One region of the Vibrio sp. 2134-1 genome, then DNA from elsewhere that is predicted to be linked to it. Evidence: predicted binding sites of a transcription regulator. Region 1 holds the regulator's gene; each other region holds the start of a gene.

Region 1 (3,247 bases):
AGTTACAACATCATCTTCTACGACTAATACGTGATAGCTCATTTACACCACTTTTCTGTCTTCTTATTATCCAAGACGTATTCTATTCATAACTAGTAACATTTCTAGTCATAGATACATTAAAACGCAAGATTTAGCGTTTTTATTGATTCAAAACAAGCTTACCCACTGCTATTAATAAACGGTCATTTTTGACCATAAAACATAACAATTATAGTTACTGCTATTCATTTTAATTGATTACACTTAGGGGATATCCCTAATTGACTTTGTGATGCATGACTTGAAGCATCATTCAGGAGCCCAAAATGCAAGAAGTGAAAGCTTTTAATGAAAAACGCGCTGAAATTTACTGGTGGTTTTCGAGCTTGTTCGCAAAAGAACTAACAGAGAAAGAATTGGAAGCCTATCACAGTGTTGAAATTCGCAGTTTTCTCGCAGGCTTAGGTGAAAATGAGTCGCTGAAACCAGCCGTTGATAGCCTAGTTGATGCGCTGAATCGGTTACAAGATCGTGAAGATGCACAACTAGAGCTTGCAGCTGACTTTTGTGAACTGTTTTTGAAGACAGAAAAATACGGCGCTCTTCCTTACGCATCCATGTACATTGGTGAATCAGGTTTACTGAATGACAAGCCAGCTGAGGAAATGGAAAAGTTGATGGCTGAATTTGGCGTTCAAGTAGACGAAAACCTAAAGGAACCTGCGGATCACTTAGCCGTTGAGCTCGACTTTCTCGGGAACATGATTATCCGCTCAAACGAGCTTGAACAAGAAAAACACATGGAAGAAGCCTTCGTTAAACAAAACGACTTTATCCAGCAACAATTGATGTCTTGGTTACCTCAGTTTTCAGACAAATGTAAACAATTCGACGAATTTGGATTTTACTCGAGTGTCGCGAAACTATTAGTTGCATTTTGTAAACTAGACAGCGCCTACCTTCTTGGTGAATAATTGCCGCCTATTTTTAGGGAGCCTGCCTATCGGGCTTCCTGTATGCCGAAAGTGACCAATTGTAAGTAACTTGGGTATAATATTCGTTTGCCTTAACTTAGCGCAAAGACGCTTGGTTATTTAGCAGTCAAAATGTGACTTCAAATACACAAATCTCGTGCTGAAAACATTGCTAGTCAGTCCACATAGGGCTAAAATGTGAGCGCAAACGATTAAATATGATTTATATGTAAACCGCTGAAATATAGCGGTTTTTGTGTTTTCTTAACAGGTTGATGGCAATTTCTCATCAGATAGAAAAAAGATAAAATTCATCGACCGATGCTGCTACGCACCCTTTTGTCGCACTTGGATCAACCGCTGCCGAGACACTTAGCGCCAATTTTATATTGCTAGGTGTGAAACCATTAGAGCATCAGGTACATCCAATACGACATATTTCAGTAGCTCGATACAGGACACCATTTATGGCCACGATAAAAGACGTTGCTCGCTTAGCCGGCGTTTCCACTACGACAGTTTCGCACGTTATCAATAAAACGCGTTTCGTTGCAGAAGCAACGCAAGAAAAAGTAATGAAAGCCGTTGACGAGCTGAATTACGCGCCAAGTGCCGTTGCACGCAGCCTAAAATGCAACTCAACTCGTACGATTGGCATGTTAGTAACTCAATCAACTAACCTATTTTTCTCAGAAGTGATTGATGGCGTTGAGAGCTACTGTTACCGCCAAGGCTATACTCTGATTTTATGTAACACAGGCGGGATTTACGAAAAACAACGCGATTACATTCGTATGCTGGCTGAAAAGCGCGTTGATGGCATCCTAGTGATGTGTTCTGACTTAACCGAAGAACTAAAAGAGATGCTTGACCGTCATGCGGACATTCCTAAAGTGGTCATGGATTGGGGCCCAGAGAGCTCGCAAGCAGACAAAATCATGGATAACTCAGAAGAAGGTGGCTACATTGCGACCAAACATCTGATTGACAATGGTCATACGGATATCGCTTGTCTAAGCGGTCATTTTGAAAAGCTTGCTTGCCAAGAGCGCATTGCAGGTTTCCGTCGCGCAATGAGCGAAGCGAACCTAGCTGTAAATGAAGACTGGATCCTTGAAGGTAACTTTGAATGTGATACGGCCGTATTAGTTGCAGATAAAATTACCGCAATGGACAAGCGCCCGACGGCGGTATTCTGTTTTAACGACACAATGGCTCTCGGCCTAATGAGCCGCTTGCAACAAAACGGGATCAAAATTCCTGAAGATATTTCAGTGATCGGCTACGACAACATCGAGCTTGCAGAATACTTCTCTCCACCGCTAACGACTATCCACCAACCTAAACGTCGTGTTGGTAAAAATGCATTCGAAATTCTACTTGAGCGTATCAAAGATAAAGAACACGAAAAACGAATTTTCGAAATGCAACCTGAGCTTGTAATTCGAAATACTGTGAAAAAAATGAACTAAATTTCACTGTATTTAACACGGTTAAATAAGCGCTCTACAGGGGCGCTTATTTTTTTGGAAAAATTAAGCATTCTCTAATACTTCACACCACTCTAATAACAATTGACTAACGTTAACTCCCTGTTTTATATAAATGTAATATATATTAAGAACTCCTTTTCAAAGGCCAATTTGCACCTTTCCATATGCAAAATAGAGCATTCAATCTATCATTTTTATTGAACCGAAATCACACTTTTAACGCTAAACCGTGATGTTAATTCAATATAAGAAGTATGCTCATTGTGTCACGCACAGGGCAAACCATTCGAAAGAGTGGGACGCAAAGCCTCCGGCCTGAACCATATTACGATATGGAAGGTAGCGGGGTTACCGATGGCAAGTGTGTAAGCAATGACTTTACTCTGTAATGACATTGTTTTTACGCATGTTTGCTACTCTCTCGGACCTGACTTTTGGTGGCGTAATATTAATTACACCGAGATAACAAAACATGGATAAACCGATACTCAAAGACTCTATGAAGCTATTTGAGGCACTTGGTAATATCAAGTCGCGCTCAATGTTTGGTGGCTTCGGACTATTCGCTGATGAAACAATGTTTGCACTAGTGGTAAACAATCAGCTTCATATCAGAGCAGACCAAAAAACTTCATCTGACTTCGAGAAACAAGGGCTAAAGCCTTACGTTTATAAAAAACGTGGCTTTCCAGTCGTTACAAAGTACTACGCTATTTCCAGCGATTTATGGGAATCAAGCGAACGCTTAATCGAAGTAGCGAATCAATCATTGAAAAAGGCAAAGCTTGAGAAAGAACA
Region 2 (3,247 bases), on a different contig from region 1:
GAGCCAGAAGAAGTTGCTGGTTTAGTCAGTTACCTTATGTCTGACATCGCAGGCTATGTAACTCGCCAAGTCATTTCGGTAAACGGAGGCCTAGTATGAGCCGTCGAGTTGTTGTAACCGGAATGTCAGGCGTGACTGCGTTTGGTAACGATTGGCAGTCTGTCGAACCAAAACTGCGTGACTGCCAGAACGCGACGCAATACATGCCTTCTTACGAACAGTATGATGGTTTGAACACCAAGCTCGCGGCACCAATTTTAGATTTTGAACTGCCAAAGCACTACAAGCGCAAGCAAGTACGCGGCATGGGGCGTGTTTCCAAATTGGCGACCGTCGCAACAGAAAACGCACTAAGCCAAGCAGGTTTGATTGGTAACGACGTGCTAACCAACGGTCAAACGGGTATCGCATACGGCTCATCAACAGGCAGTACCGACGCAATCGGTGCATTTGGTGTCATGCTAAATGAGAAAACCACTAAAGCGATCACCGCAACGACTTACGTGCAGATGATGCCGCATACTACGGCAGTGAACGTTGGTCTATTTTTCGGTTTGAAAGGCCGAGTGATCCCAACCAGCAGTGCATGTACTTCTGGCAGCCAAGCAATCGGCTATGCCTACGAAGCGATCAAACACGGCTACCAAACGGTGATGGTTGCTGGTGGCGCTGAAGAATTGTGCCCAACGGAATCTGCTGTCTTCGATACCCTTTTTGCCACCAGTCTAAAGAATGAAGACCCGAAAAGCACACCAAGACCTTATGACTCCGATCGCGATGGTTTGGTGATTGGTGAAGGTGCGGGAACACTGGTTCTGGAAGAGTACGAACACGCCGTCGCTCGTGGCGCGAAAATCTATGCAGAAATCATCGGTTTTGCCAGCAACTGCGATGCCGCACACGTCACTCAACCACAGATGGAAACCATGCAAATCTGTATGGAAATGGCTTTGCAAAACGCGGGCATTCCTTCTGAGAAGATCGACTATGTATCTGCTCACGGCACTGCCACCGACCGCGGCGATATTGCGGAAAGCAACGCAACAGCGAATGCTCTGGGCAAAGTGCCAATCAGTTCACTCAAGAGCTACTTTGGCCACACACTAGGCGCCTGTGGCGCGATTGAAGCGTGGCTAGGTTTAGAAATGATGCACACAGGTTGGTTTAACCCAACGCTCAACCTAGAAAACCTCGACGAGCAATGTGGCGATTTAGACTACATCGCTGGACAAGGTCGAGAGCTGGACGTGAAATATTTGATGAGTAACAACTTCGCCTTTGGCGGCATCAACACCTCCATCATCTTTAAAAAGATGTAATTCCCTTAATAAATGCAAAAGCGCTGGTTAACCAGCGCTTTTTTGTTGGTGGCTATCCAGATTGCTAGAAATTGCAATGGCTAGAATGCCATTCAAAAGTTGTAGATAGAGTGGCAATTACAGCCAAAAACCTAAAAACGACAAAGCCCCGACAACTCAAAGAGTTATCGGGGCTTTTGAATAAATGGCACGCCCTATTGGATTCGAACCAATGACCACATCCTTAGAAGGGACGTGCTCTATCCAGCTGAGCTAAGGGCGCGCTACAGGGACAGGATTATACGAGTTCAAACGGGTAAATCAACGGGTTTTCATAACATTCTGATCTGAATGCCTAAAAAAAGTCCATTAAAACGCTTAATGTTCAAAAACACCACAAAGCAAACGTTTGCTTATGGATGTTGATAAGAAATTCTGCGACAATGCGCCGCAGATAATCTGCCTTCTTAATTTATAAGGAAAGTCATGACTGCTCAAAATATAGACGGAACTCTCATTTCCCAAACTGTTCGATCTGAAGTGGCTGCACGTGTTAAAGCACGTGTTGAAGCTGGGCTACGTGCTCCTGGTTTAGCAGTGGTTCTAGTTGGTGAAGATCCTGCTTCTCAGGTTTATGTCGGTAGCAAACGCCGCGCATGTGAAGAAGTTGGGTTTGTTTCTAAGTCTTTTGACCTTCCTGCGTCTAGCTCAGAAGAAGAGTTACTAGCTCTGATTGATGAATTAAACAACGATGATGAAATTGACGGCATTCTAGTGCAATTACCCCTTCCTGCGGGCATAGACACAACACATGTTTTAGAGCGCATTCACCCAGAGAAGGACGTGGATGGCTTCCATCCTTACAACGTTGGTCGTCTTGCGCAGCGTATTCCAAAGCTTCGCTCTTGCACGCCAAAGGGCATAATTACCCTACTCGACCGTTACAACATTGAGCTACGTGGTAAACATGCGGTTGTGGTTGGTGCATCAAACATTGTTGGTCGTCCAATGACACTTGAGCTGCTGCTTGCGGGCTGCACAACAACAACATGTCACCGTTTTACCAAAGACCTAGAGAGTCATGTGCGTCAAGCTGACGTTGTCGTGGTGGCGGTTGGTAAGCCTAACTTCATCCCTGGTGAGTGGATTAAAAAAGGCGCAGTGGTGGTCGATGTCGGTATTAACCGTCTTGATTCAGGCAAACTAGTTGGCGACGTGGAATACGACAAAGCACGTGAAAGTGCGAGCTTTATTACTCCTGTTCCTGGTGGCGTTGGCCCAATGACCGTCGCAAGTTTAATTGAGAACACGATGCTCGCTTGCGAACAGTTCCACACAGACAAATAACGTAAAACTTAAGATACGAAAAAGGCTCCGCAAGGAGCCTTTTTGCTAATTGTTGATATCTATTTCAATTACAGACTTAAAATCACGCCCGCAATCGAAGCGCTCATTAAGTTCGCCATGACACCAGCGATAATCGCACGGAAACCATGCTTAGAAACAAATGCACGCTTTTCTGGTACCAATGAGCCCAACCCACCAATCAGCATCGCCATGCTTGAGATGTTTGCAAAGCCACACAAAGCAAACGTCACGATTGCTTGTGAGTGTTCACTAAGTTGAGACTTCACTTCTGCAAGCTGGATGAAAGCGACGAACTCATTCACCACAATCTTGTTACCAATCAGCGAGCCTGCTGTGGTTGCTTCTTGCCATGGGATACCCAACAACCAAGCGACTGGCGCAAACACAAAACCTAGGATGAGCTCAAAACTTAATGGTGTCCCAATAAGATCACCTATCCAGCCTAACATGCCGTTTAGCATTGCAATGACACTAATAAACGCCAGTAACGTACCACCGACCGATACAGCAATGCGTACACCCGCCATGGCACCATCGGCTAATGCTTCTACTACGTTGGTTGCACGTGGAATTTCAACTTG
Region 3 (3,247 bases), on a different contig from region 1:
ATGGCAGGGCTTTCCACTTTTAGTGTGGTTGCGTCACGGTGCATCTTCGGTGGCTTACCAAGCAGGATATCCATTGGCATATCGATTGGCGTATTGTCGAAGTGAGAATCTTCTAACGTTAGATGACGCTCTTCTGTCGCCACACCCACCACTGCATACGGTGCGCGTTCACGCTTACAGATGGCGTCGAATGCTTCCATGTTTTCTGGCGCTACCGCTAGAACGTAACGTTCCTGTGATTCGTTACACCAGATTTCCAGTGGGCTCATGCCCGGCTCATCGTTTGGTACATCGCGTAATTGGAACTTACCGCCACGCTCACCGTCGTCGACAAGTTCAGGCAATGCGTTAGAGATACCGCCTGCACCCACATCGTGGATAAATGCGATTGGGTTATCGTCGCCTAACTGCCAACAACGGTCGATCACTTCCTGACAGCGACGTTCCATCTCTGGGTTTTCACGCTGTACCGAAGCGAAGTCCAGATCTTCTGCTGACTGACCAGATGCCATGGAAGATGCCGCACCACCACCAAGACCGATGTTCATTGCCGGACCACCAAGTACGATTAGGCTCGCACCTACAGGGATCTCTTTCTTCTGTACGTGTTCATCGCGGATGTTACCCATACCACCAGCAATCATGATTGGTTTGTGGTAACCACGAATTTCTTCACCCGCATGAGAAGTGACTTTTTCTTCGTAAGTACGGAAGTAACCCAATAGATTGGGACGACCAAATTCGTTGTTGAATGCCGCGCCGCCAAGAGGGCCTTCAAGCATGATGTCTAACGCATTCACAATACGACCCGGCTTGCCGAAGTCGGTTTCCCATGGCTGTTCAAAACCAGGAATACGTAAGTTAGAGGTTGTAAAACCAACCAGACCCGCTTTTGGCTTACCGCCGATACCCGTCGCGCCTTCGTCACGAATTTCACCGCCTGAGCCAGTCGATGCGCCCGGCCACGGAGAGATTGCCGTTGGGTGGTTGTGCGTTTCTACCTTCATCAAGATGTGCGTATCTTCATGGTGGTACGTGTATTGACGAGATTTAGGGTCAGGGAAGAAACGCCCCGCTTTAGAACCTGTCATAACGGCTGCGTTGTCTTTGTATGCAGACAGTACATAGTCAGGTGTCGTTTCAAAAGTGTTTTTGATCATTTTGAACAAAGACTTAGGTTGATCTACCCCGTCGATAGTCCAATCTGCGTTAAAAATTTTGTGGCGACAATGCTCTGAGTTCGCCTGAGCAAACATCATCAATTCAATGTCGTTTGGGTTACGCCCAAGCTTAGTAAAGTTCTCGACCAAGTAATCAATTTCATCTTCTGCGAGTGCCAAGCCAAGGGAAACGTTTGCCTCTTCAAGCGCAAGACGACCGCCAGCTAAGATATCAACATGTGCGACAGGCTTAGGCTCTGCAACAGTAAATAATGCTGATGCGGCTTCAAATTCTGTGAATACTGTTTCCATCATGCGGTCGTGAATTAACGCTTTAACAGCGTCAGCTTGAGCTTCTGATAGAACAACTGAAGACTCGACATAATAAGCCGTACCACGCTCTAGACGTTTCACTTTATCCAGACCACAGTTAACAGCGATATCGGTAGATTTAGAAGACCAAGGCGAGATAGTGCCAGGACGAGGCGTGACAAGAAGTAGAAGACCTTCAGGCTCATGCTCTTCGATGGTTGGGCCGTAAGTTAGTAACTTTTCAAGTTTTTCTAACTCTTGGTCATCAAGGTCTGACTTTAGATCGGCAAAGTGCATAAACTCGGCATAAATGCCAGTTACAGGCAGATCTTGTTCACGACAAAGTTCCAGTAGTTTATTAACACGAAACTCTGAAAGAGCTGGGGAGCCACGCAAAATTCTCATGTGCTTAGGTCTCTTATGCAATTGATTAAGGTGATATTGGAATAAATTCAGACACTTAAAATAAGCCCTGTCGAACCTATGCCGATTCCACCTCGTCATTGCGAGCGCATTATATAGTAATTGTTTTTGTGATGTAACACCAAAAGCAACCGTTTGCGTCATTTTTTTTGTCAAATTTGAATTACAACTAAAATGTCGATAAAACACACAATGTCACGTTATAAGTGTGTGATTCACTTTGCCCCATGAGCTCGCTTTGATATAAAGGCAAATAGAAATTTTCCAAGATGTACCTATTAATGCAAATAAGTCACTTCAACCGGCTCAAGCGCAGTGCTCTAATTTTAGTTTCTGTTCTTTTGCTCTCAGCTTGCCAGATTGAGTCGGAGCCCAAAAGTGAATTTGAAAAAATTCAAGAACGTGGTGTGCTTCGTGTTGGCACGCTAAACAATCAGCTTTCCTACTACATAGGTCCCGATGGTCCCGCAGGGTTGGATTACGAATTGGCGCGTCAGTTTGCGGAACAGCTCGGCGTCAAACTCGAGATTAAACCAGCCTTTCGCCAGGCTGAGCTTTTTCCTGCTCTTAAGAAAGGAGATATCGATATCATCGCTACGGGTTTAAATCAAACGTCACAAGCAGTCAAACGATTTAGACCAGGCCCTGCCTATTATTATGTAAGCCAACAAGTGGTATATAAAAAAGGGCAACTTCGACCACGTGATATCGAACAACTCATTGAATACCAAGCCTCGAAAGACGACGAGTCCGACGAAGATACAAATGCAGGCGCTCAAACATTAAAGATCGTTGAACAATCGCAATATGTTCCGACCCTAACAGCGTTAAAGAAGCAGTATCCAGAACTTCAGTTTGAAATTGTTGGTGATGCTGACACGAGAGACTTACTCAAATACGTATCGACGGGTGAGTTACGTTTTACTGTGACTGATTCGGTGGAACTTTCCCTTGCTCAACGCCTTTACCCCGATCTTGCGCTCGCGTTCGAACTTACAGAAGATCAACCAGTATCTTGGTTTACTCGACGTTCTGAAGACGAAAGTTTGTATGCGATGCTGATAGAGTTTTTCGGTAACATCAAACAATCAGGAGAACTGTCCACCCTCGAAGAAAAGTACATTGGTCATATTGAAGCATTTGACTACGTTGATACTCGCGCATTCATTCGAGCTCTGGATGACAAATTGCCTAAATGGGCACCTTTATTCCAAAAATACAGCGAAGAGTTCGACTGGCGCTTAATTGCAGCATTGGCTTATCAAGAGTCACACTGGAAACCAACAGCAAAATCGCCAACAGGTGTTAGGGGGATGATGATGCTGACTCTGCCAACAGCGAAAAGCGTCGGG

Evidence for each region. Region 1 encodes PurR, which represses purine synthesis genes. Its sites were predicted from a motif close to TNANGNAAACGTTTNCNTNA; they were not measured.
Region 2: the regulator PurR is predicted to act here: its motif matches at 1,696-1,715, upstream of folD (bifunctional methylenetetrahydrofolate dehydrogenase/methenyltetrahydrofolate cyclohydrolase FolD).
Region 3: the regulator PurR is predicted to act here: its motif matches at 2,019-2,038, upstream of purL (phosphoribosylformylglycinamidine synthase).

The regions. Positions count from the first base shown of each region.
Region 1 is NZ_JAWOUS010000011.1:48,168-51,414, reverse strand. Features, by position in the region: gene torR (two-component system response regulator TorR) at 1-42, opposite strand, end outside; gene torD (molecular chaperone TorD) at 309-956, shown strand; gene purR (HTH-type transcriptional repressor PurR) at 1,424-2,428, shown strand; cyclic di-GMP riboswitch class I at 2,716-2,805, shown strand; gene R7R78_RS13585 (TfoX/Sxy family DNA transformation protein) at 2,922-3,247, shown strand, end outside.
Region 2 is NZ_JAWOUS010000013.1:86,464-89,710, reverse strand. Features, by position in the region: gene fabG (3-oxoacyl-ACP reductase FabG) at 1-99, shown strand, start outside; gene R7R78_RS15320 (beta-ketoacyl-ACP synthase) at 96-1,319, shown strand; tRNA gene R7R78_RS15315 (tRNA-Arg) at 1,505-1,581, opposite strand; gene folD (bifunctional methylenetetrahydrofolate dehydrogenase/methenyltetrahydrofolate cyclohydrolase FolD) at 1,785-2,645, shown strand; gene R7R78_RS15305 (NupC/NupG family nucleoside CNT transporter) at 2,714-3,247, opposite strand, start outside.
Region 3 is NZ_JAWOUS010000006.1:88,136-91,382, reverse strand. Features, by position in the region: gene purL (phosphoribosylformylglycinamidine synthase) at 1-1,877, opposite strand, end outside; gene mltF (membrane-bound lytic murein transglycosylase MltF) at 2,177-3,247, shown strand, end outside.